Regions from separate parts of the Caldalkalibacillus salinus genome, predicted to be linked through region 3. Evidence: riboswitches for the same ligand, from Rfam matches in the RefSeq annotation. Region 3 holds a riboswitch; each other region holds the start of a gene.
The links. A riboswitch is a leader RNA that binds a small molecule or an ion and turns the genes downstream of it on or off. The one in region 3 is predicted to bind cobalamin.

Region 1: it holds a riboswitch for cobalamin, as region 3 does, so the genes downstream of both, JKM87_RS10835 (ABC transporter substrate-binding protein) here and JKM87_RS04515 (ribonucleoside-diphosphate reductase subunit alpha) in region 3, are expected to answer to the same signal.
Region 2: it holds a riboswitch for cobalamin, as region 3 does, so the genes downstream of both, JKM87_RS14755 (High-affinity nickel-transporter) here and JKM87_RS04515 (ribonucleoside-diphosphate reductase subunit alpha) in region 3, are expected to answer to the same signal.

The regions. Positions count from the first base shown of each region.
Region 1 covers NZ_JAERVL010000015.1:255,824-263,986, reverse strand. Annotated here, with positions in the region: gene JKM87_RS10850 (DUF5667 domain-containing protein) at 1-1,199, opposite strand, end outside; gene JKM87_RS10845 (MFS transporter) at 1,781-3,022, shown strand; gene JKM87_RS10840 (DUF2797 domain-containing protein) at 3,078-3,878, shown strand; cobalamin riboswitch at 4,056-4,246, shown strand; gene JKM87_RS10835 (ABC transporter substrate-binding protein) at 4,472-5,491, shown strand; gene JKM87_RS10830 (FecCD family ABC transporter permease) at 5,454-6,521, shown strand; gene JKM87_RS10825 (adenosylcobinamide amidohydrolase) at 6,514-7,998, shown strand; gene cbiB (adenosylcobinamide-phosphate synthase CbiB) at 8,004-8,163, shown strand, end outside.
Region 2 covers NZ_JAERVL010000027.1:23,866-32,028, reverse strand. Annotated here, with positions in the region: gene JKM87_RS14765 (YeiH family protein) at 131-1,231, shown strand; gene JKM87_RS14760 (threonine synthase) at 1,339-2,556, shown strand; cobalamin riboswitch at 2,624-2,812, shown strand; cobalamin riboswitch at 2,990-3,220, shown strand; gene JKM87_RS14755 (High-affinity nickel-transporter) at 3,371-4,063, shown strand; gene cobJ (precorrin-3B C(17)-methyltransferase) at 4,065-5,693, shown strand; gene JKM87_RS14745 (sirohydrochlorin chelatase) at 5,708-6,610, shown strand; gene cobK (precorrin-6A reductase) at 6,637-7,404, shown strand; gene JKM87_RS14735 (precorrin-8X methylmutase) at 7,425-8,072, shown strand; gene JKM87_RS14730 (cobalt-precorrin-5B (C(1))-methyltransferase) at 8,090-8,163, shown strand, end outside.
Region 3 covers NZ_JAERVL010000004.1:162,541-170,703, forward strand. Annotated here, with positions in the region: gene JKM87_RS04495 (aromatic acid exporter family protein) at 1-695, opposite strand, end outside; gene JKM87_RS04500 (cation:proton antiporter family protein) at 1,302-3,143, shown strand; gene JKM87_RS04505 (DUF116 domain-containing protein) at 3,456-4,298, shown strand; gene JKM87_RS04510 (acyl-CoA thioesterase) at 4,362-4,895, opposite strand; cobalamin riboswitch at 5,133-5,329, shown strand; gene JKM87_RS04515 (ribonucleoside-diphosphate reductase subunit alpha) at 5,598-7,853, shown strand; gene JKM87_RS04520 (ribonucleotide-diphosphate reductase subunit beta) at 7,930-8,163, shown strand, end outside.

The DNA of each region.
Region 1 (8,163 bases), on a different contig from region 3:
ACAATTTTAGCGATTTGTCCATATCCGAATCCAAATGAGCGTAACTCTTGTACAATTTCTACATCGATGTGGGCAACCACGGCTGGTAATTTAACATACTCTTCGTCCGTTTCTTCTTCCTCATCTTCTTCAGTAGCGTCTTCATCTTCTGTAGCTTCCTCGTCTTCTTCAGTAGCGTCTTCCTCTTCTGTAGCTTCCTCGTCTTCTTCAGTAGCGTCTTCCTCTTCTGTAGCTTCCTCGTCTTCTTCAGTAGCGTCTTCTTCTTCTGTAGCTTCCTCATCTTCTTCAGTAGCGTCTTCTTCTTCTGTCGCCTCTTCCTCTTCTGTAGCGTCTTCTTCCTCACCTTCAGCCATCGCTACTTTACCTCGTTTAATAAGGTTTCCTGGGTGTAATCCGAGCATCTTAGCCACTTTACCCATACCTTTATGTTCGTGAACCATTTCTACGACAACGTCAAGGTCTTCACCGCTTAATTCAGACATAGATACGATTTGAGCGATCTGACCGAACCCGAATCCTTCTGCTCTTAACTCTCTAATAATCTCGACATCGATATGAGCGACAACAGCTGGTACTACATATTCTAAGTCAAAGTCTTCATCAGACTCTACCTCTTCAGTAGCATCTTCTTCATCCTGAACGAAGATCTCTTCTTCCATTTGCATGACGATGTCTTCTCCATCAGATACAACCTCGTCAAGTTTTTCGACTAATGGTTCTACAACTTCTTTTTCTTGTTCTTGTAATGCAACTGTCAGTTTCAGTGCTTCTTCAAGGTTTTCGATAAACTCGTCGTATAGTTCCGCAGAGAACTCTGGTTGAAGTTCTTCCTCAAGGGTTTGTAATTCTAGTAATCTTTTTTGTGCATTTTCAATGTATAATTCTAGTTTGCTTTCCTCTTTAAAAGTGACAATCATCTCAAAATCTTCATATAATCTTTTCACTTTGTACATAAAGGAATCTGGTGAATCAACTGAAATTTCTTCTTCGTCTACATCACTTTCATCTGTTCCTTCAACACTTTCAGCAAGTTCGCTTAGTTCTGCAAGCAGTGACTCCGCATCTTCATGTTGTTGTTCTGTCGTTTCTTGTGTGACCTCTACCTCTTGTGTCGTTTCTGTAGATTCATCTGCGAATGCGGCCATTGGTGATGAGAACACCATGATCAGTGCCAATGCAGCAATAATATGTTTTTTCATTTTAATTTGACCTCCCAAATACCCATTTTGTTTTTTGCACTATAAAGTTTCGGTCCTTTCTTAATCTTTCAGGGGGCAATCAAAAAAATAGGAACATGGTAGGATAGGATAGAAAAGTGAGGTCAAGAGGTGAAAAATGGCGATATAGAAACTTAAAATCATTCGACATCATTCAACAATGATAGAAAAAGGAGACGTCAAGCTTCAAGGTGTATACGTGTTGCTTAAGACTTAGGTCCTATTCTTTACGGGGGGGGATCAAGTGATGAAGGTTATTCACGACTAATGCTGTTAAGGCCTAGATGATTTTCAATACACTATTAAAACAGATAAATAGACGTCAATAAAAGAATTTGATATATTATTAATGTATACCTGTGCCAAATGTGATGGGGGTATGCAAGATGTTAAACAAAAACAAAACTGAAGAGACTTCGCTTCACATCAAGATTAAACACCTAGACGGAAGTATTAAAAGAGATAGAATTAGTTTTCCGTAGTGCAAATGGTCTCATGATACCTGAAGACTTAGTTTCTTCGGGGCTTTTTTTTGCCAAATTAGAGCGAAGAGGGAGTGTCGTATGAACCGGGTAAAGGATAGGAACAATGCCCAATACCGTTTTTGGTTACTTATTATTATGGTGGGGATTGCCGGATTTTCTCAAGGGATGCTGCTACCCGTTTTAGCTGTTATGCTGGAGAGCATCGGTGTGCCGGCTGCATATAATGGCTTAAATGCTGCAGCTTTATATATAGGGATATTAATCGCCTCTCCTTTTATAGAGAAACCTGTGCGCCGTTACGGTTATAAACCGGTGATCATCATTGGTTTGTTTTTAGTGGTAGGGTCTATGCTTTTGTTCCCTATATGGCAGGCGTTTTGGTTTTGGTTTGTCCTAAGAGTCATTGTCGGTATAGGGGATAACATGCTCCATTTTGCCACGCAGGTGTGGATCACCTCCACTAGTACAAAGGAGAAGAGGGGGCGAAATATCGCCATCTACGGTCTTGCTTTTGGAGCTGGTTTTGGTATCGGTCCGTTGATGACGAGGCTCTTAGACATCAGTGAGTTTCTCCCTTTTATCGTCGCTTCTGCTACAAGTGCGCTGGCATGGTTATTTTTGCTACGTTTGCGTAATGAATGGCCAGATAATGAAATTGAAACAGGTGCAGGATACGGCACTTGGGATAAATATAAGACCGTTTTACGTTTGAGCTGGTTCCCTTTATTGCCGCCTTTTGGGTACGGCTTTCTAGAGGCGTCTTTGCATGGCAACTATCCCGTATATGCCCTTCGATCTGGTATAACGGTTGAGTGGGTCTCTATACTACTTCCGGCTTTTGTAATCGGAAGTTTAGTCACGCAATTGCCCCTAGGTGTGCTCAGTGACCGATATGGTAGAAAGAATATACTATTAATCGTGATGTTACTAGGTTTACTCTTTTTTGGGATCGCGAGCATCGTCGAATCTAATAAGGTTGCATTGTTAGTGGCTTTCACCTTCGCTGGTGCATGCATCGGCTCCATATTCTCACTCGGTATTACGTATATGGCAGATCTTTTACCCAAAAGTCTATTACCAACGGGCAATGTGATGGCAGGTGTTTTCTTTGCTGTAGGGAGTATGACAGGTCCTTTAGTAGGGGGAATATTAATCGATACCGTTGCCGAGGGGAGCATTTATTATGCCATTTGTGGCATGTTACTCATTTTGATAACGTCAGGTCTCATCTTTAGAGAACATGATATAGAGGATGTACAAGATATTAAGGATGTACAAGATATTAAGGATGTTCAAGATTTTCAAGGATATTCAAGATAGGTCAAGTCAACAGACAGTCTCATCATTGATACCTATGGGAAGGAGTGTAAAAGCAATGATCGCAACAGGGATGCTTAAAGGCTTGAAGCACGAATATGAAGAGCCATTAAACTACACGCTGGCGTTTAAAGATGCGTCATTATTCATGAATGATGCCTTAAATCAAACGGTCAGTATTCAATTTGCGGGGCACATCGAATGTGTCTATTGCGGGAGAAAAATAAAAAAGAGCTTTAATAATGGTGCCTGTTACCCGTGTTTTAAAAATAGACCTGAGAACGACCTCTGTATTGTCAAACCTCACGAATGTCACTTTGAACAAGGAACGTGTAGGGATGCAGCATGGGGTGAACAGCATTGCATGGTTCCCCATTACGTTTACTTGGCAGTCAGTAGTGATGTTAAAGTTGGCCTTACTCGAAAGGGGAATGAATTAAAACGCTGGGGGGACCAGGGGGCTAGTTACGCTGTTCCTGTTGCCGAGCTACCCACGAGGAAGATGGCTGGTGAATTGGAAGTGGCTTTAAGTGAATACATAGCTGATAAAACGAACTGGAGAAAGATGTTGAAAGGCGAGTTGCCGGACGTGAGTCTTGAACAGGTACGTCAAGATATTTTGAAGAAAGTACCTGAGGTATTCCACCCTTTCCTACTGCGGGAAGAAGAAGTGATCGCGATTGTTTATCCCCAATTAGAGCAGATCGATAAGATCAAATCATACAATTTAGATAAAACGCCTTGTATTGAAGATCGCTTAATCGGCATTAAAGGACAATATCTGATCTTAGAAAATGGCGTCATTAATATGAAAAAATACGCGGGTTATCATATCTCTGTCACGGTTCATGATTCATAACCTTTTAAGGTAGCGATACAATTAAGGAAGTAGAAGGATATATCAACGTTATAATAGATTTACATTCCTTATTCGTTTCGAGTATAATGAGAGTACACAAAAAGACGCAGCGAACGAGTATGTCGCGTTTATTCATAAACATAAGATAGACCCTATAGGTTCCTTATAGCGTTTAACATTTTTGGGCAGAATACTGCTGAACCTGTATCAACACTATAAGGTGAAAAGGGAAGACTGGTGAGAATCCAGCACGGTCCCGCCACTGTATTCGCTGAGCGTTCCTCATGACCCACTGTGCGTTGCACGGGAAGGGGAGGATGGCGCATGGAAGCGTAAGTCAGGAGACCTGCCTATATGGGGGAGATTTAAGTTCCTTCGGGGAAAAGGAAGCTTAAAGAGAACGGTGGACCTTTTTTATCTCTTAATAGCATAGACCTCACTTTATGATGGTCTATAAGTACAGATAAGGTCTTTCAATCCCTTTATGAGCTCACGCCTTTTCCTCCTGAATGGAAAGGTGTTTTTTTGTGTGCGTCAACATCAAGCGATGTCTTAGTGAACTAGAATGATAGACTACTGAAGGAGTGAAGACAATGGCAAGAGTATTAGGTAAACATGGGCAAGCAAAAGGTTTGTTCCTAGCATTATTATTATCATTCGCCCTTATGATGACAGGTTGTGGTGCAGAAGATGTAGCCAGTGATTTAGAAGGCACATCCCAGGAAGAAGGACAAGAGGAAGAACAAACAGAGACAGGTGGGTCTCAAGACGTTGGTTATCCACTTACAATGACGGATGGTGTCGGTAACGAGCTGACATTGGAAGAAGAGCCACAGACGATTGTATCCACATTGCCTAGTAATACAGAGATTGCGTACGCTCTAGGCTTAGGCGACAAAATGATTGGGGTCTCAGAATGGTGCAATTATCCTGAGGAAGCCCTAGACGTTGACAAAGTTGGAGACATGGATGTCGATGAAGAGACAGTATTGATGATGGCACCAGACCTTTTGCTGGCTTCAGAACATTTACATAATCAATCTCCGGATGTCTTAGACACATTCAGAGAAGCTGGGATCAATGTACTCGTTGTGGCAGACGCTAGCTCTTTTGAAGAAGCGTATGAGAGTATCGAACTTATTGCGCAGGCGACTGGAACGGTTGAACGTGCGGAAGAAGTCGTCGATAACATGAAAGAGAAGTTGACGTCTATCACTGAAAAAGCTGATAGCATTGATGAAGAAGCACGAGTGTGGGTGGAGATTTCACCTGCGCCAGATATATTTACAAGCGGTAGCGGTACATTTATTCACGAAATGCTAGAGTATATCAACGCTGAAAACGCAGCTGGACATTTAGAAGGCTGGCCAAATCTAACAGAAGAAGAAATTGTAGAGTTAAATCCCGATGTAATTGTCACAACTTATGGTTACTATGTTGAACAACCCAAGGAAGAAGTGCTTGGCCGAGAAGGTTGGGCTCACATTCCTGCGATAGAAAATGAACGTGTTTATGATGTAGACAACGACACGGTAACGAGACCAGGACCGCGTTTGGTTGACGGGGTGGAAACACTTGCAACAATCATTTATCCAGAAGTATTCGGCGAATAAGCTTATAGGGTTGTATTTATTTTGTGGAGGGTTTGTACTAGGTACAGCCCTTCTTGGTTTATCTGTGAGTAGTGTCTATATCCCCATCCCGATGATTCTACAAGTGTTAGATAGCAAGTTACTAGGGGTGTCGAGTGCAACGCCTGTACCGGCAAATGTAGAAGCTATCATCTGGGATATACGCTTGCCTCGTGTGTTGCTAGCAACGATCGTTGGCGCAGCGTTAGCTTTAGCCGGCGCAGCGTTCCAAGGGTTGTTACGTAACCCACTTGCAGACCCCTACACGATAGGTGTATCTTCTGGGGCTGCACTAGGAGCTGTGAGTGTGCTCTTTTTCCAGTTCACATTATTTGGACTGGGCACATTCACCTTGCCCGTTGTGGCCATTGTAGGTGGGCTACTTGCTTTAATGCTCGTTTACGGATTGACGCGGTTCGTGAGTCCGACTCTAAGTGTAGAGACCCTTATTTTGGCCGGTATTATTATGAGTTCTTTTATCAGTGCGATTATCGCCTTAGTGATCGCTCTTAGTGGAGAGGAATTACGGCAGATTTTATTCTGGTTAATGGGGAATTTAGGGATGAGAAAATGGCCCTATGTCCAACTGGTGTTTCCTTTTTTTATCGTGGGGACCGTTCTGTTGCTCATGCACACACGTGAGCTTAACGCATTATCTATGGGTGAGGAAGCAGCTCAAAATATCGGGGTTGCTGTCCAGGAGAAGAAGCGCTGGATTCTATTGGGGGCTGCTCTATTGACAGGTGCTTGTGTGGCCGTTTCGGGTATGATTGGCTTTGTCGGACTCGTCATTCCTCACCTGGTACGTCTCGTCGTAGGACCCAATCATAAGCATGTTTTACCCTTATCCTTGTTGGTAGGCGCCTCTTTCTTAACGCTAGCGGATCTTATATCTAGGACGGTTATCGCCCCACAAGAGTTACCCATCGGCGTAATTACAGCTCTGATAGGGGCTCCCGTTTTTGCGCTATTACTCTATCGGGAGAAAGTGGTGAGGACAAATCATGAGTGACGCCATATTAAAAATAGACCGTTTAACGGGTGGCTATGACCACACCCCCATCTTAAAAAATGTGACATTAGATATTATGAAGGGTGAATTCTTTACGCTCTTAGGACCTAATGGGAGCGGGAAAACGACGTTGTTCAAGCTACTTACGGGTGCACTATCCGTAACGGAAGGCAGTGTGACGTTAGCTCGTAAACCTTTAGAGTCCTACAGTAAAAAGGAAAAAGCACGCCTTATCTCCGTCCTTACCCAAGAGCAAACGCACGCTTTTGACTATACGGTAGAAGAAATTGTTTCGCTTGGGCGTTACCCTTATCTCAGCGGATGGTTTCCTAGCTTGACAAAAAAAGACAACCAGGTCATAGAAGAAGTATTGAATCTGACTCAAACGTCTCAATATAAGAAAAAGAGGTTCTCACTTTTGAGTGGGGGGGAGAAACAACGGGTTTTGCTTGCCAAGGCCCTTGTGCAAGAGCCCGAGATCGTCTTACTAGATGAGCCGACCAACCACCTAGATATTCATCATACCTTTCACGTTCTGCAACTCTTGAAAGAGTGGCAACGCCAAAAAGGGTTAACCGTATTCGCTATCCTACATGATCTCAATACTGCTGCGCTTTACTCTGACCGAGTAGGGTTATTAAAAGCAGGTCAACTAAAAGAGGTCGGACCTGTTCATAAGTTAAAAAGGGAGAAAAGCCTAGAAGAGACATACGACGTTAAGGTGTCGTCTTTCTCACATCCACAATGGCCACACCCGCAATTCATGCTCACGCCTCCTAGAAAATCAAATGGAAGAGAGACACACTTCCGCCACTTTTATCATGTTAGCCAAAGTGACGAGTGCGTCCATGTCCACTTTAAAGCCCCCGTTCGCACGATCTCTAATGGTGTGACGGGTAGTGGCTTACAATGGATTCGTCATTTATGCAACTTTCACGTGCCTATGGACTATGATTGTACTGATCCTGTAGCGGATATCCAGCAGTGGATAAGGGCAAGACAATGGCCTGTGGAAGACACCGTTGGTATGATGACCGCCGTTCAACTTCAAGATGTCGTCGTTCTAGAACAAGAGATTGAGGGAATCGCTTATTTAGCCCTTGTCACCGCCGGGGTTGGTAACGCTGTTGACATCACTTCTAAACGAGCCCACGCCCCACAGTCACAGGTAGGCACAATTAACACGTTTATATGTTGCGACACACACTTAACGGACGGTGCCTTTGTCAATGCCATGATGTCAGCATCAGAAGCCAAAACAAAAGCTGTTATTGACCAGGGTGTGCATGACCCACATACACATACCCCCGCAACCGGGACGTCTACAGACAGCATGTGTATCGCTGCCACACAAGAAGGCCCAGCGACGCCCTATGCAGGTTCCGGAACGCCGTTAGGGAGAGGGATTGGGCAGTTAGTTTACGAAGCGACCACCGTCGCCATACAGAAATATAAGCGTAGACAGAACAGGAGTTAGCTATGATGATCATAAGTTCATCACCTATGATTATGATGGCCATTGTCATGGCGGCCATTGGGTTAGACCTCATCATTGGTGACCCCAAACGACTGCCTCACCCCGTTGTCGGTATAGGGAGGGGGATTGCTTTACTTGACAAGAAGTGGAACAAAGGCTCGCATC
Region 2 (8,163 bases), on a different contig from region 3:
AGGAGACGTAAAGTCTCATTTTGCCTTCTTTTTATTTTACCGCCCATAAACGAGTCTCGTTATGATATTGTAGATGTAAAGGACCTTGTTCCTGTCATAAGAAACATTATCACTTGGAGGACACCATACTATGTCACCGACGAATGTGGAGCACAATACATCCACTCAACTACCAGTACATAAACAAAGAAGTTGGATTAAAAGAATGTTTAGTAAGAAGGGCTTATATGCAGGTGTGGTGTTAACCTTACTCATAGCTCTACTCGCGGGACAACTCGTTGCTTTGCCTTTGTTGTCCATCATGGGCGTTATGATTTTATCTATATTACTCGGGATGGGATGGAAAGCCACTTTCGGCGTTCCAACGTTTGCCACTGAGGGCGTACAATTCAGTACAAAGTATCTGTTAAGGGCCGGTATTATCTTAATGGGACTTCGCTTAAATTTAGAACAGATATATGCGGCAGGTATGACCGTTTTAGCCGTGGACCTTATTGTCATTGTGTTCACCCTAGTCATCATGCTTTACTTAGGGCATAAGCTTGCAATCGATGCGCATTCATCCGCTTTAATAGCAGTAGGGACTGCTGTTTGTGGGGCAGCCGCGATTGTCGCCGTAGCCCCCCTGATTGGGGCTAAAAAAGCCCAAACGGCGATCGCTGTCTCCTATATCGCGGTGTTAGGGACGATTGGCACCATGATTTATACATTTATATACCCGTTCCTCGGGGTGACACCTGATACTTATGGCCTATTTGTAGGTGCGACGTTACATGAATTGGCCCATGTGATTGCCGCCGCAGCACCCGCAGGTGAAGTGAGTAGTGAAACGGCTATTCTCGTCAAGCTAGGTAGAGTCGCTCTGCTCATTCCTGTCGCTTTATTCCTTGCGTATTGGTTTGAACGAAAGGAAGGTGCTCAACACCCGCATCACCGTCAGGATAACCAGACATTAATGCATCGTTTTAAAAACCTGCCGATCCCTTGGTTCGTCATCGGATTTTTATTGCTCAGTATGATTAATACGCTAGGTGTTGTACCTATAGGGCTTACACACTTTCTCATTGCATTAAGTGTGCTATTCTTATCGATGGCTATGGCCGGACTTGGACTAAGTATTCATGTTAGAGAATTTAAGCAAATAGGACTACGCACCGTTAGCTACGGTGTGCTGGGTTACGCAAGCCTAGTGATACTAGGGGTGCTTCTCGTAAACATCCTTTCACATTGATGTTCTAGTAAAAGTCACGCTAGCTAGTGCTAATTAAGGCTAGCTTGTGAACCCGCGTAAAAGGAGTGTATTAAAGAAAATCTTAATCTATAGAGGGAGGTTCAATGATGAGCTTTAGTTATGTTACGCATTTATACTGTCCCAAATGTGATGCACATTACGATGTTAATCAAGCGCATCATTTGTGTCAGTGTGGCTCGCCCTTGCTCGTCGACTATGATCTTGATGCCCTATCAGACAATTTTAAAACAACGATGTTAAAAGAGCGTAAGCCCACACTTTGGAGATACCATGAGTTACTCCCCGTTAAGCGTGAAAAACATGTCGTATCCCTAGGAGAAGGGATGACACCGCTTCTCTCCATGCCTCGTATTGGCGAGAATATGGGCATTCCTCATTTATATATGAAGGATGAAGGGATGGTCCCTTCTGGTTCATTCAAAGCGCGTGGCGCTGCTGTCGGTGTGTCAAAAGCAAAGGAGTTAGGGGTTGAGGCGATCGCCATGCCAACCAATGGGAATGCTGGTGCGGCATGGGCCTTATACGCTGCGAGAGCGGGTATAAAATCATACATTGTCATGCCCGTGAGCGCTCCCACCATCACAAGACTTGAAGTGGCACTGTCAGGGGCTCATTTAAACCTTGTGGACGGATTAATCAGTGATGCCGGTCGTATTGTGGCGCAGGCCGTACAAGACGTCGGCTTCTATGATGCCTCCACCTTAAAGGAGCCTTACCGTATTGAAGGGAAGAAGACAATGGGTCTAGAAATAGCAGAGCAGTTGGACTGGCAGATGCCGGATGTCATCCTTTATCCTACTGGAGGTGGCGTAGGTCTCATCGGCATCTATAAAGCGCTGAAGGAATTGATGGCTATGGGGTGGATAGAAGGGCCGTTGCCTCGACTTGTGGCTGTACAATCAACGGGGTGTGCGCCGATTGTTCAGGCGTGGGAGGATAAGAAAGAAGAGTCGACCTTCTGGACAGACGCTTCGACCATTGCCTTCGGCATTAACGTTCCTAAAGCGATAGGGGATTTCCTTGTATTAGAGGCGATCTATGAGACTGACGGGTGTGCCATGGCCGTAGACGATACAGCCATTGTGCAGGAACAACAGTGTATAGCTTCACTTGAAGGTGCTTTTATTTGTCCTGAAGGGGCCGCGACGTTTGTAGCCGCTCGACAGTTAAGGGAGCATGGATGGATAAAAGATCATGATACTGTGATCGCCCTCAACACAGGTCAAGGGATTAAGTATCCGGACACGATGCAAGTAGAAGCCCCTGTGTTAAAGCCGGGAGATCGACTAAAGTTAAAAAATTAAGACAAAAAACCTATTGAAATAAATGCTAAGATGAGGTTTAATGTAGACAAGGTTACACATAAAATAACAAAATATGCCATTTAAAAGTGCTTAAGTTTTCATTGCAAGCTTAAGATAATAGGGAAACCGGTGTGAATCCGGTGCAGCCCCCGCTACTGTATACGTGATGAAATTGTCAACCACTGGCGATTTGCTGGGAAGGGACAAGAGTAAGATGAACGTGAGCCAGGAAACCTGCTTTTAAATGTAACGACCATTCTTCGGAGGGGAGAATTAAGGTGAAGACAACGCGTACTCATGTCATCTCGTTACTGACAATAGATGAGTGCCCGTGCTTAACGATTGTCAACGTATGTCTCAAACCTTAACCTTCGTGTTAAGGTTTTTTTAATAGCATGAATGCTAGATTGGTGAGCTAGTTGTACAACTGAATACAAACAGGATTAGGTGCGGTTCTTATGCAGCCAACGTTCATTCGGCGTTGCTAAGGATCGCTTAAAAGGGAAGAACGGTGAAAGTCCGTCACGGTGCCCGCCACTGTAATGGGGAGTGAGTGGTTGATGTCACTGAGATAATTCTAGTAAAAGGAGCTAGATTGTTTTGGGAAGACGCCACATCAACGATGAACCTAAGTCAGGAGACCTGCCTACTATCCTGTTCGCTTCACAGCCTACGGGTTATAGGTGTGTGTAGAAATCGAGTGGACAAGTTTACGGTCTCGTACGTTATTTCTGCACCTCTATCTTCGTAGAGGTGCATTTTTTAGTTGTATCTATACCATTATTATTCATTCATGCAAAAAGGAGGTAAAAAAATGGAGTTAATGTCATTTGCGCTGTTTGCCATTATGGTAGGCATGCGCCATGGAGTTGATGGCGACCATATCGCCGCCATTGCTGACATGGTTGGAAGTGAAGAAGAAAAAAGTAGACAAGTCACGCTAGGTGTCATGTATGCCTGCGGACACGGGATGATGGTTTTGTTCGTAGGACTGTTAACCATTTTCTTCGGAACCCGACTTTCAAGTCCTGTTCAACAATGGATGGAAGGGCTCGTAAGTTTAACATTGATTATCTTAGGAGGTGTCATCATTTACAGTGTCTATCGGACTAAGAAAGATGATCAGCTCAAAAGTCGCATCACCCTCATCCAAGAGTGGTTGACTGCAAAGTTGCCAAGTGCTTCATTCTCACCTGTGAAAATGGGGGCTGTAGGGGCCATGATTGTAGGTATTATTCACGGTATAGGCGTTGAGAGCCCAAGTCAGATTGCTATCATATCGTCAGCATTTGGTTTAGATACTTACTCAGCGGCAACCATTCACCTTTTGTTATTCGTCGTTGGGCTCCTGTTTTCTACGATTTTAGTGACGCTTCTATTATCTTGGGGTTTTATTAAAGCGAGATTTAAACGACATCTGTACATGGTATTGGGACTCATAACGGGAGTGTACAGTATCGGATTAGGACTGTTTATGATCACAGAAATCATGGGTGGAGGTGTGTAGAATGAAAGGAAAATTATGGGTAATTGGATTCGGTCCTGGGAGTTTTGACCATATTACGAAGCGGGCACAGGAAGCCATTGAAGATAGCGATTGTGTCATTGGATACAAAACGTATATCCAATTGATCGAAGGTTTACTAAGTGGACAAGAAATCATAAGTACAGGCATGTCCGAAGAAGTGAGCAGGGCTCAAGCGGCTGTGAAACTAGCGGAACAGGGACGCAAGGTTGCCGTCATTTCCAGTGGTGATGCTGGGGTATATGGGATGGCAGGGTTAGTATATGAGGTCCTCGTTGAAAAAGGTTGGAAGGAGGACACGGGTGTCGCTGTAGAGGTGGTGCCTGGCATATCCGCCATCAACTCTTGTGCTTCACGACTCGGGGCACCCGTTATGCATGACGCTTGTACCATCAGTCTTAGTGATCATTTAACGCCATGGGAGCTCATTGCCAAAAGAATTGAGGCGGCGGCAGCAGCAGACTTCGTGGTGTCATTGTATAACCCTAAAAGTGGTCGACGTACAAAACAGATAGTCGAAGCTCAAAAGATACTACTGCGTTACCGTTCACCGGAAACGCCTGTGGGTCTAGTTAAAAGTGCGTACCGGGATCGTGAACATGTCGTCATCACGACATTGAAGGACATGCTTGAGCACGAAATAGGCATGCTAACCACGGTGATTATCGGGAACGCATCCACTTTTCTATACGATAACAAAATGATTACACCGAGGGGTTATCAACGCAAGTATACGCTGGATAAAGAGGAACAACGCCTAAAGCCGGCAGAACGTCTAAAACCTGAGAACGAGCCGTGGGCTTTACATGCAGGGGATCATCATGAGACGTCCTCGTCGTCTGCAACACCGGCGTCAAGACCTTTAGATTGGGCGAGTCAAGCCCTCCAAGCCGTCACTCAAGACGGTTATGAGAGCCAATCGCATGTCGCTTATGCTCAGTCACAAGGGCAGGAGCAAGCCCCCATTTTTGAATTAGCAGTGAGCCCAGGGGTTGCTAATAAGAATTTGACATCGCAACAACTGCTCACCATTGCTCAGGTCGTGGGAGAGCAAGGGCAGATGTCCTATACACCAGACCATCATCTGCTTCTTCAAATACCGACACATAATCCAGACGATATAACAGAAGCACTAGAGCGAGAAGGATTGATCTTGACTCCTGTTGGAGACGTTTTTCAATTGAAGGCGTGTGACTTCTGTGAAGGGGAGAAAAAGGATGCTATTCCATACGCAGAAGAAATCCAAGAGAAACTCGGGGGCATCGATCTCCCCAAAGAACTTAAATTAGGTTTTAACGGTTGCGGGATGGCTTGTTACGGTGCTGTTAATGACGATATTGGTATCGTCTATCGGAAAGGTGCCTTTGACCTATTCTTAGGTGGAAAAACAGTTGGGCGTACAGCACACCCGGGACAAATCGTGGCTGAAGGCGTATCCCCTGAAGATATCGTCAACATTGTAGAGCAAATTATTTTAGAGTATAAAGAACGCGGACATCCCAACGAGAGATTCCATAAGTTCTTTAAGCGTGTCCAAAGCATACAAGGCTTTCCTTATCGAGATGTGACACCGAAGCTCGATATCGAACCAGCTGCCTGTGGAGAGGATTAAAAGGAGGAATGGAGATGAAAGGAATCTTATTTGTCGGTCACGGTAGTCGTGATCCTGAAGGAAATGATGAAGTCCGTCACATGATCGAAAAAATTGCACCAACGTATGCATCTGACCATATTGTTGAGACTTGTTTTTTAGAATTTGAAAGTCCGAACGTTAATCAAGGCATTGACAAGTGTGTGGCCAGAGGTGCTACACATGTCGTCCTCATTCCTATCATGCTTTTACCCGCAGGACATTCGAAAATACACATCCCAGCTGCGATTGATGAAGCGAAACAAAAACACGCTAATGTCAGCTTCACCTATGGGCGTCCGATAGGGGCTCATGAGCAAGCGCTTGAGATCTGCCAGCACAGACTGGAGGAGCAGGGTGAGAATGTATTTGCACCAGAAGAAGGTACCGCTGTCATTGTCTTAGGACGAGGTGGAAGTGACCCGGACGCTAACGGTGAACTTTATAAAATAACGAGGCTTCTATGGGAAAAACTTGATTATGCTCTTGTCGAACCAGCCTTTATGGGGGTGACGACACCTTTATTAGAAGAGAGTGTCTCGCGCTGCATAAAGCTGGGTGCACAGAAAATTGTCATACTGCCCTACTTCCTGTTTACCGGCATCTTGATCAAACGCTTAGAACGCATGGTACAAGACTTTGAGCTGCAATACCCCAAACACCAGTTTATGTTAACACATTATTTTGGTTTCCACGAAAACCTTGCAAATATCATCAGAGAGCGTACAGAAGAAGCGTTGAAAGACGATGTACAAATGAACTGTGATACTTGCCAGTACAGACTTGAAGCGATGGCACATATCGATCATCACCACCATCATGACCATGATCATCATCACGATCACGATCACCATCACCATCACAAGCCTGGGCTTGCAGCACAACACCACCAAGACTAATCGTGTGTGGAAGGAGAAAACGTCATATGATTCTGTGTTTGACCGGGACAAGTGATGCGAGAGCGCTCGCGATACGAATGAAACAAGAAGGATTTCAAGTTTTAACCACAGTGGTGACTGAGAATGCGGCCATCGCCTTACAGGAGGTAGGCCTAGAGGTGCAAATTGGACGGCTAACCGCGCAGGATATGATGGCCCTCATTCGTGACCGACACATTCGGCTCATTGTCGATGCGAGCCACCCTTTTGCCGAGGAAGCGAGCAAACACGCACGTCAGGCGGCTGATGAATGTCAGATTCCTTATATTCGTTATGAACGGGAGAACCAAGTGTTTGATGACGAGAATATGATTCGAGTGAATGGATATGAGGAAGCAGCCGAGGTGGCCGCTCAAAAGAGAGGGGTGATCATGCTCACGACAGGAAGTAAAACCTTACACGTATTTACCGAGCGATTGCAAGATCTTCCGGGGACGAGACTGCTTGCCCGTATGCTTCCCCGCAAAGATAACATGGAAAAGTGTGAACGACTGGGGGTAGCACAGAAAGATATTATCGCCATACAAGGCCCCTTTACAAAAGAACTGAACCAAGCTTTATACAAGCAGTATGGTGTGACGTTGATGATTACCAAAGAAAGTGGCAAGGCAGGGGCTGTAGACGAGAAAATTCAATCGGCCCGCGAGCTAGGCATCACAACGGTACTGATAAAGCGACCTGATATGGACTATGGCACCTGCTACTCTACGTTTGATGAGGTGTTGAGCCATATTCAGCACTTAGCCTTGAAATAGACATGCGAGGAGGAATCAGGATGGATTTTAAAACGACGTTTAAGCCGACGACGATTCAACCACAACAAATTGAGGGAAATAGCTTTGACATCATTGACCAGGAGATAGGCGAGCACACTTTTACTGAAGCGGAGTACAGAGTGGTGCAGAGGGTCATACACGCTTCAGCCGATTTTGATCTTGGTCGTAGCTTAGTGTTTCACCCGAAAGCGATGCAGGCAGGGGTTGAGGCGGTACGTGCAGGGAAGACAGTGGTGGCAGATGTCCAGATGGTGCAAGTGGGCATTAACAAACCCCGGTTGGAGCGATTTGGATGTGACGTTCATGTATATATCTCTGATCCGGACGTCATTCAAGAAGCGAAACGTTTAGACACCACACGTGCCATTATATCCATGCGCAAAGCCATCAAAGAAGCGCAGGGAGGTATCTTTGCTATTGGGAATGCGCCCACAGCATTATTAGAGCTGATACGACTCATCAAGGAGGGCATAGCAAAGCCTGCGTTGGTGGTTGGCCTGCCCGTAGGCTTCGTCTCTGCTGCCGAATCTAAGGAAGAGCTGTCCAAGCTTGACGTCCCATTCATCACCAACATTGGAAGGAAGGGTGGAAGTACAGTTACTGTAGCGGCTGTGAACGCCATCACCAACTTGGCTCATCAGGAGTAAATGGTATGAGTAAATCAATCGTCAAAGAAGAGCGTTTGAGAGAAGGCTATACCACAGGGGCTTGTGCCACGGCAGCGACAAAAGCTGCTCT
Region 3 (8,163 bases):
ATGATCGGTAACATACGTTTTAGTATTTCGAATTGCTTGTCCCGCATATTGAAGTATGGCACGTATTCGTGTTCCTTGCGTAAAAACGTATTTTCCACATCCTGTAACGTCAAGGCTTGAGCTTCCTCTAATAGCGCCTCTAATTCTAACAACTCCTTACCGTTCCAATCGTGATCTGCTCTTTCTAAAGAAACAGCGTATTCGTATAGAATCACCTTGATCTTACCTTCAATTGCTTCCTGATAGTGTATCAGTTTATGCTCTAGGCTAGGAATATACACATTTAATAACAAGGCCATGCCGATACCAATCAGAATGATAGCGAGCTCATTACTGAATAGAGCTAAGCTGAAATCTCCATAAGCAAAAATGTGTAATACAATCACCGTGCTAGTAATAAATCCGTTTTGTAATCTAAATTGTACCAACAAAGGAATGAAACCTAAGATATACAAGGCGAATACGGCGGGGTGATAACCGAACAACTCAAACATCAGGCCACTGACCAACATCCCCATTATGCAGGCAATGATGCGGTCAATAGATACCCTGATAGAGCGCAATTTGGTACGTTCAATACATAAAATGGTGATAATGCCAGCTGATGTGGCATTGTCGAGGTTCAATATGACCGCCATCCATATGGCCACACCAGCACCAAGTGCTGTCTTTAACGTTCTAATGCCGATTTTCATTGTCTTGCTCCTTTACGTATCCCACACAAGGTGATGTATCTCATCCCGTTTGATATGATTAGCTTTTATGGTAACCAAGTCAGGCTTTGTCCTATACGGGCATGTGATGATGATTGAAAAAGGCGAATCAGCATAGACACTGATTCGCCTTTTCGTATATTTAAGAGAAAAGTCACTACCTTCCTCCTGTATGCCGCGGTAATAAACTGTGTTACTTTTAAAACCTTAAATAACGAAAGCCCTACCTCTCTTTCATCCTTACGGCTCCTAGGCCGCGCCAGTAAAATAAGGTGTGTGCAAAATTAGCACAGTTGCCAGCTTCATTTTACTTCACACTTTTCAAGTTTGAGTTAGGTTAGGATCTTGGGGCTAAAAAGATCTTCTTAGAAGTATAAAAAAACCTGAAGAAAAACCGAAGAAAATGGTTTGATATGCGTCTATTAGTGGGATATTAATAGACACATTTAAGAATTATACACTGTTTGTGTAAAATAAGCAAACATAGATGTCCAATTAATTGAATAATAATGCTTGCATTCATTGAATAGGAAAGATACTATAGGGGGCAGCTGTTTTTAAACATCAAGATATAGAAGGGGAGAGATGATGGAAGAACAATCAATACTCTCACTGATGATAGTGGTCACCATTGCTTTTATGGTGCCGATCCTTTTACACCGTCTAAAGTTAGATTTCATTCCCGTTGTCGTAGCAGAGATTATCGCAGGAATTATTATTGGTAAAAGCGGCTTCAATATCATCTCTGAAGACCCATGGCTCGATTTACTTTCATTACTTGGACTCATCTTTCTGATGTTTTTAAGTGGGGTTGAGATTGATTTCCGTGCCCTACGTTCGTCTGGAGGTAACGGAAAACAGGATAAAAATAAAGCCTACAATCCCTTTGTCGCAAGTACAGCTGTCTTCATTGGGATATTCATTTTAGGGTTCGTGTTATCCTTGGGACTGCAAGCCTTTGGATTAATTGATAATCCATTTTTGATGACACTGATCATTTCAACTATTTCGTTAGGTGTTGTCCTACCTGTACTGAAGGAACGTAAACTGACAGAAACGGCTTACGGGCAAACGATATTGCTCATTGCCATTATTTCTGACGTTGCCACGATGGTACTACTTGCAGGCTATATCATGTACGTGGATCAGAACACGATGAAGCTATTCTTCATCATTTTACTGTTTATACTCGTGTTTGTTAGCTATAGATTTATTTTATATTACTTCAAGTTTAAAATTTTTGAACACCTTTCTAGTGGCACTGTGCAACTAGGAACAAGAGGTGTTTTTGCACTGATACTCGTCTTTGTCGTCGTATCAGAATCGATGGGGGTCAAAAGCATACTCGGGGCCTTCTTGGCAGGTGTCATCGTCTCACTCTTGGCACCTAGTAAGGGCTTCATGCGACAGCTTGACTCCTTTGGATACGGTTTTTTTATACCCATCTTCTTCGTCATGGTTGGGGTCGAGATTGATCTGTGGTCACTATTTGCAGACGCTAGTATGTTTGTGCTGATACCCGTTCTATTTGTTATGCTGTACGTGTCTAAAATGATACCGATCCTTTACTTGCGTAAGTGGTTTTCATTCCATGAAACCATAGGGGCAGGGGTGCTACTCACATCCACTCTTAGCTTAGTGGTTGCCGCTGCTGCCATCGCCTTAGAAATGGGTCTCATTAGTGAGAATATGAACGGTGCACTTGTCCTTGTCGCTGTGATGACCTGTTTACTATCCCCAGTTGTCTTTAATCGCTGGGTGCCTAAAACGGAAGAAAAACCAACCCGTGTCACAATTATTGGAGCTAATAAACTGACGCTACCGGTGTCCATTGATTTCGAACAGGATGGCTATGATGTCAAACTGTTTGGTCGGGCACAAAGTAAAGTGGCATTAACCGTAACGGCAGAGCAAGTTGACTTCCCGTTAATTGAGCTTGATAGTATTACGGAACAGAAGCTGGAAGAGTATGATGCGTTTGACACAGACTTTCTTATTCTAGGCACGAGCTATGATGAATTGAATATTCAATTGGCTCACTATGCACGCGAGAAAGGGATTAAGAACATTATTATTCATGTAGAGGAGCCTAAGCATCATGCAGCCTTGACCAAGGAAGGTTACACAGTCTTCTCTACTCTGTTTGCTTCGCGGACGTTGTTAAAAACATTGGTCTTACAACCAAAAGTTGGCCGGCTAACGTCACAGCATCATAACTGGGTCAGAGAGATTGTGGTGACCAACATGAACTACAACGACTTACCTATACGCCGCTTGCCTTTTGTGGGAGATGCTTTAATTTTATATATTATACGGGATGAAACGTACCTGGTTCCAGACGGTGACACACCTTTGAAAGTTGGGGATCGATTACTCATTAGTGGACAGAAAGACAATGTGAAAAGAATGAGGAAAGAGTTAGAAGCTTAAATCTGTGTGTGACGGCTTTTGTTACACCAGTGTATCAACGCTAAAAGAAGCGGCCTAGGGTTAGTAGGTCGCTTCTTTTTTCTTTACTCATCAACTGTTCGGTCAATGTGTCATTCTTGAACGGGGGGTAACTCCCCTTTGCGGATGTCCTCCTCCGTTGCTGCAATCTCTCATTCGTCATGCTCCATCATCAGGGCTATGGTAGGTTCCATTTCAATTATCAGAACCAGTACTGATATCCACCTGAATAGGGCGCGTTATACCTACACAACCTAAGCGTAAATATAGACGACCTTTAAAGGAGGAAGTAGATTGGGAGATCACAACAAAGCTGAGCGCCCTCAGTTGGACCGTCCCCGTAAGTTGGGTGGAGATTATGAAGGCTGGGACGGTAATTTAGAAGAAAATAACGGAGACCTAGACACCAGCCCATGGCTATTTCTAAGCTTAAGTGCACTTACAGTCCTAGCTATTTTCATCTCTGTGTTTGTTTTTCTCTACATGATTCAACCTCGTCTTGAGGGGATCCATCCTTACATGTACAGTACTGTGAAATGGGCTTTTGTCCTTCTCAGCGTAACTGTCATTGGCGGTTATATGTGCATCATGCTCACGGTACAGACCGAAAAACCGTTCGCCTTTTTTCTCAAACGTAAAGAAGTGGCCAATAATCCATTGGTTCCAGTCACTTTTATGATCGGGAAACGGTTGGGTTTTTCTAAGGATCGCTTGAAAAATTCTTTACTAAAGATATCCAATGCAGTCAACCGTTCTTTATATCCCAAGGTCCACCCAGATGATTTATTAATTCTTGTACCTAGATGCTTGTCACAAATCATGCGCAAAGAATTAAAGGACCTCACAGAACGCTATGGTGTTAAGTTTCATACGGCGAGTGGAGGAAATAAAGCAAGGGAACTGTTGGTGACTGAACAACCGAGAGCGGTTATCGGTGTGGCTTGTGAACGTGATTTATTTTCGGGGATGCAGGATGTGGATGGACAAATGCCAGTGCTGACCATTGCAAATAAGAGACCGGACGGCCCATGCTTTAATACCTATATTAATCTACAAGAGATGGAAGAGGCTATTAGCTTCTTTTTAGGGCATGAACAAACGGTACCGGACCACTTAAAAAGCTTGGAGCCATCATAGGCCCAAGCTTTTGTGTGCATTTTGTGCCCATATTGACTGACACTCTCAAATGACCTACTCAGATCACTCCCAAGGCTTTCTGATAGTCAGGAAGTCTGCAAGTAGACGACTCTCTTCTCGACGTTGTTTACGTATCTCTGCTCGTTGGGGAGCCGTTTCATGTAACTTCTTTTCTTCTTCCGTCTCAGGGACCACCTTGGGAACCGGAATGGTCTTTTTATTTTCATCAAGGGCAACAAAGGTCAAAAATGACGTCGCAGCAATTTGACGTTCCGCTGTGATGAGATTTTCTGCTATGACCTTCACAAAAACCTCCATGGAACTTTTTCCTGTATAGGTCACGAAAGATTCGAGACAGACGGAGTCGGTCGGTTTGATCGGATGAAGGAAGTCTACAGAATCCATGGATGCGGTGACCACCTGCTGCCGGCAGTGTCTCATCGCCGATATAGACGCAATATCGTCTATGTAGGACATTAATTTCCCTCCGAATAACGTGTCATGATTATTCGTATCGTTTGGAAATACATGACTTGTCTTCACACATCTTGACTCTTTGCATGTTTTACTCTCCACTATTTGACGCTCCTTTTCCATATGAAACTGGTATTGTATCTCTAGTGTTTCTCTATCCTCTGTGATTTAATATATCTCACTTAAGCATAGGCATCCATTAAAAATTTTCTTTGGTTTGTGAGACTTATTATAGACATAAAAAAAGAGGATGTGCAAATGGTTCGCTTAAAATACTATTGATTTAAAAGTTTGAGACTGATAAGATAAATATACGCTCTATAATACAATATTTAGTTTTTATTTAGTTAAAAAACACTATATATAGTTCGGTGTCAAGGTGTCCATGCTCGGACTTAAAAGGGAATTTGGTGTAAAACCAAAGCTGCCCCCGCAACTGTGAGTGCTGACGATTGGGTATGACCACTGTATGTATGAGGTATATCGCCCTATATACGGGAAGGCCCCAAAAAGGATGACGCACAAGTCAGGAGACCTGCCTTAACACGAAAGTTTTCTGTTCTTCGGGGATGGAGAGTTGAAAACGACACACCTATTTCATACAAAGTAACGGTGACAACCCTGCGACGCTCTAGTCAGTAGAACGAGTCAGCTCTCTTCGTATGTTGGGTATTCTATTGTGTCGTTTTGTGAACATACTCTCATCCCAGGACGGGGATGAGTTTTTTTATTTCCCACAGTTTTTGAAACGATTGGGCGCATAAAGAGGACTTATATAACAAAACTTGGCCCTATACAAGTGCCCAAGTGATATAAAAGGAGGAGATGTCAGTGACCCTTACATACGCCAAAGAGAGCTTGATACCTGAAGCCTTACAAACATTTATTGCCTTTAGTTGTCAGTCACTCACCCAAGAACACATAGAGCGAATTTGCACAGATATCCAGAAAGAGTGTGCGGGTAACCTGTCCACAACGGAGGCGATGGCAGCGATCACTCAAAGCACGCTTGAAAAAACATCTGTCGAGGAACCATTCTGGCAATACGTGGCTGCCAGAATGCTAAGGTATCAATTGTATCTTGAGGCAAGTCACCAACGTGGTTACGAGTTAGAGAAAGAGGCCGATAAGATATCGGGCTATGGTTCACTCGTATCTTTAGTCGAACATTTAGTGGGCGAAGGCAGATACGGGCGTTACCTCATGGACTATTACACGAGGGAGGAAATAGCCGAACTCGAAAGGAGTATCAAACCTGAGAGAGATGATTTATTCAACTACGTAGGGCTAAAATTACTAGCTGATCGTTATCTGACAAAAAACAAGCAGGATAAGGTAGAGGAACTGCCACAGGAACGGTTCATGACGGTTGCCATGCACTTAGCTATGAAGGAAAACGATAAAGTCTACTATGCCCAACAATTTTATGAGGTATTATCCCAACATGAAGTGATGGTAGCTACACCGACTTTGAATAACGCAGCTAAACCGTTCCACCAGTTATCCAGTTGCTTTATTGACACAGTAGACGATAATTTGTGGAGCATTTATCAAACGGACCAATCCTTTGCCCAGGTGAGCAAACATGGAGGCGGACAAGGCATCTATGTGGGCAAAATCCGAGCGAGGGGTTCATCTATTAGAGGCCATGATAATAAGAGTGGGGGTGTCATCCCTTGGATTAAAAACTACAATAACACCGCATTGGCGGTCGATCAGCTCGGTGTGAGAAAAGGGGCAGCGGCTATCTATCTAGACGTTTGGCATGCTGATATACTAGACTTTCTCAATATTAAGACCAATAACGGAGATGACCGTTTAAAGGCCCATGATATTTTTCCAGGGGTTTGCATTCCAGATTGTTTCATGGAAGCGGTGGAACAACGAGAGGATTGGTATTTATTCGATCCTCATGAGATACGTGAGGTCATGGGCTTCTCTTTAGAGGATTTTTATGACGATGAAGAGGATAAAGCCTTCTCTGAGCGTTATGCCGCATGTGTTAAAAACCCAGATTTGAAGAAGAAAAAGGTTCCTGCCATTGACATTATGAAAAAAATCATGTCTAGCGCATTTGAAACAGGAACGCCATTCGTCTTTTACAGAGATACAGTCAACAAGGCTAATCCCAATAAACACCAAGGGATGATCTATAGCAGTAATTTATGTACAGAAATTATGCAGAATATGAGTCCGACTGAGTTGATTTCTGAAGAATTAGAGGACGGTGTCATCGTGACTAAAACGAAGCCTGGAGATTTTGTCGTTTGTAATCTGTCCTCGATTAACTTAGGAAAAATGAAAACGAAGGAAGACCTGGCACGTGTGATCCCCATTCAAGTGAGGATGCTAGATAACGTAATTGACTTGAACTTCTATCCTCTTAAGCAGGCAGAGAAAACGAACCAACGTTACCGAGCGATCGGTTTAGGTATCATGGGCTATCATCATTTTCTCGTGAACCATGAAGTGACATGGGAGTCCGAAGCGCATATGGCCTTGATAGACGAATGGTTGGAAGAAGTGGCTTATCAAACCATAGACGCCTCTATGTCACTAGCCAAAGAGAAAGGAAGCTACCCGCTGTTTGAAGGATCTGAATGGCAGGACGGCACGTACTTTGAGCGTCGACAGTACCACTCTCAACGCTGGCAGGATCTCAAAGAAAAGGTACAGCAACATGGTGTCCGAAATGCCTGGCTGATGGCGACGGCACCTACGAGCTCAATCTCGCTTATCACTGGAACAACGGCGGGTATCGATCCTATTTATCGAAAGTTTTTTATGGAGGAGAAGAGAGGCGCGTTCATTCCCCAAACCGCACCAGATTTGACAGAGCAGAACCAATGGTATTACAAAGAAGCGCATCATATTGACCAGCAATGGAGCATTAAGGCCGCTGGGGTACGCCAAAGACATATCGATCAAGCACAAAGCTTTAACATCTATATTACACCAGATATTAAGGCCAAGGCTTTCTTAGAGCTTTACGTACAAGCATGGAAACAACAAATGAAAACCATCTATTATGTTCGTAGTTTAAGCACTGAGATAGAAGAGTGCGTCTCTTGTGCCACGTAAAAATTGCGTCACATAAAGAAAAAAATAATAACACCAAAGACATAGACTCATAGCAATGAGGGAAGGAGAAACAAAAATGGAACTATCGAAGAAAAAGTTATTTAACGAACATGGAGAACGTGACTGGGGAAAGAGGAGAATGATCGGGGGAAATACGACCAATCTTATTGAGTTGAATAACGTTAAATATGAGTGGGCGTATAAAATGTATCGTGCCATGATGAATAATTTTTGGATACCAGAGGAAATTCCGCTCGCGCAAGACGCGAAGGATTATGAAACACTCACAGAAGCAGAGCGGACAAGCTAC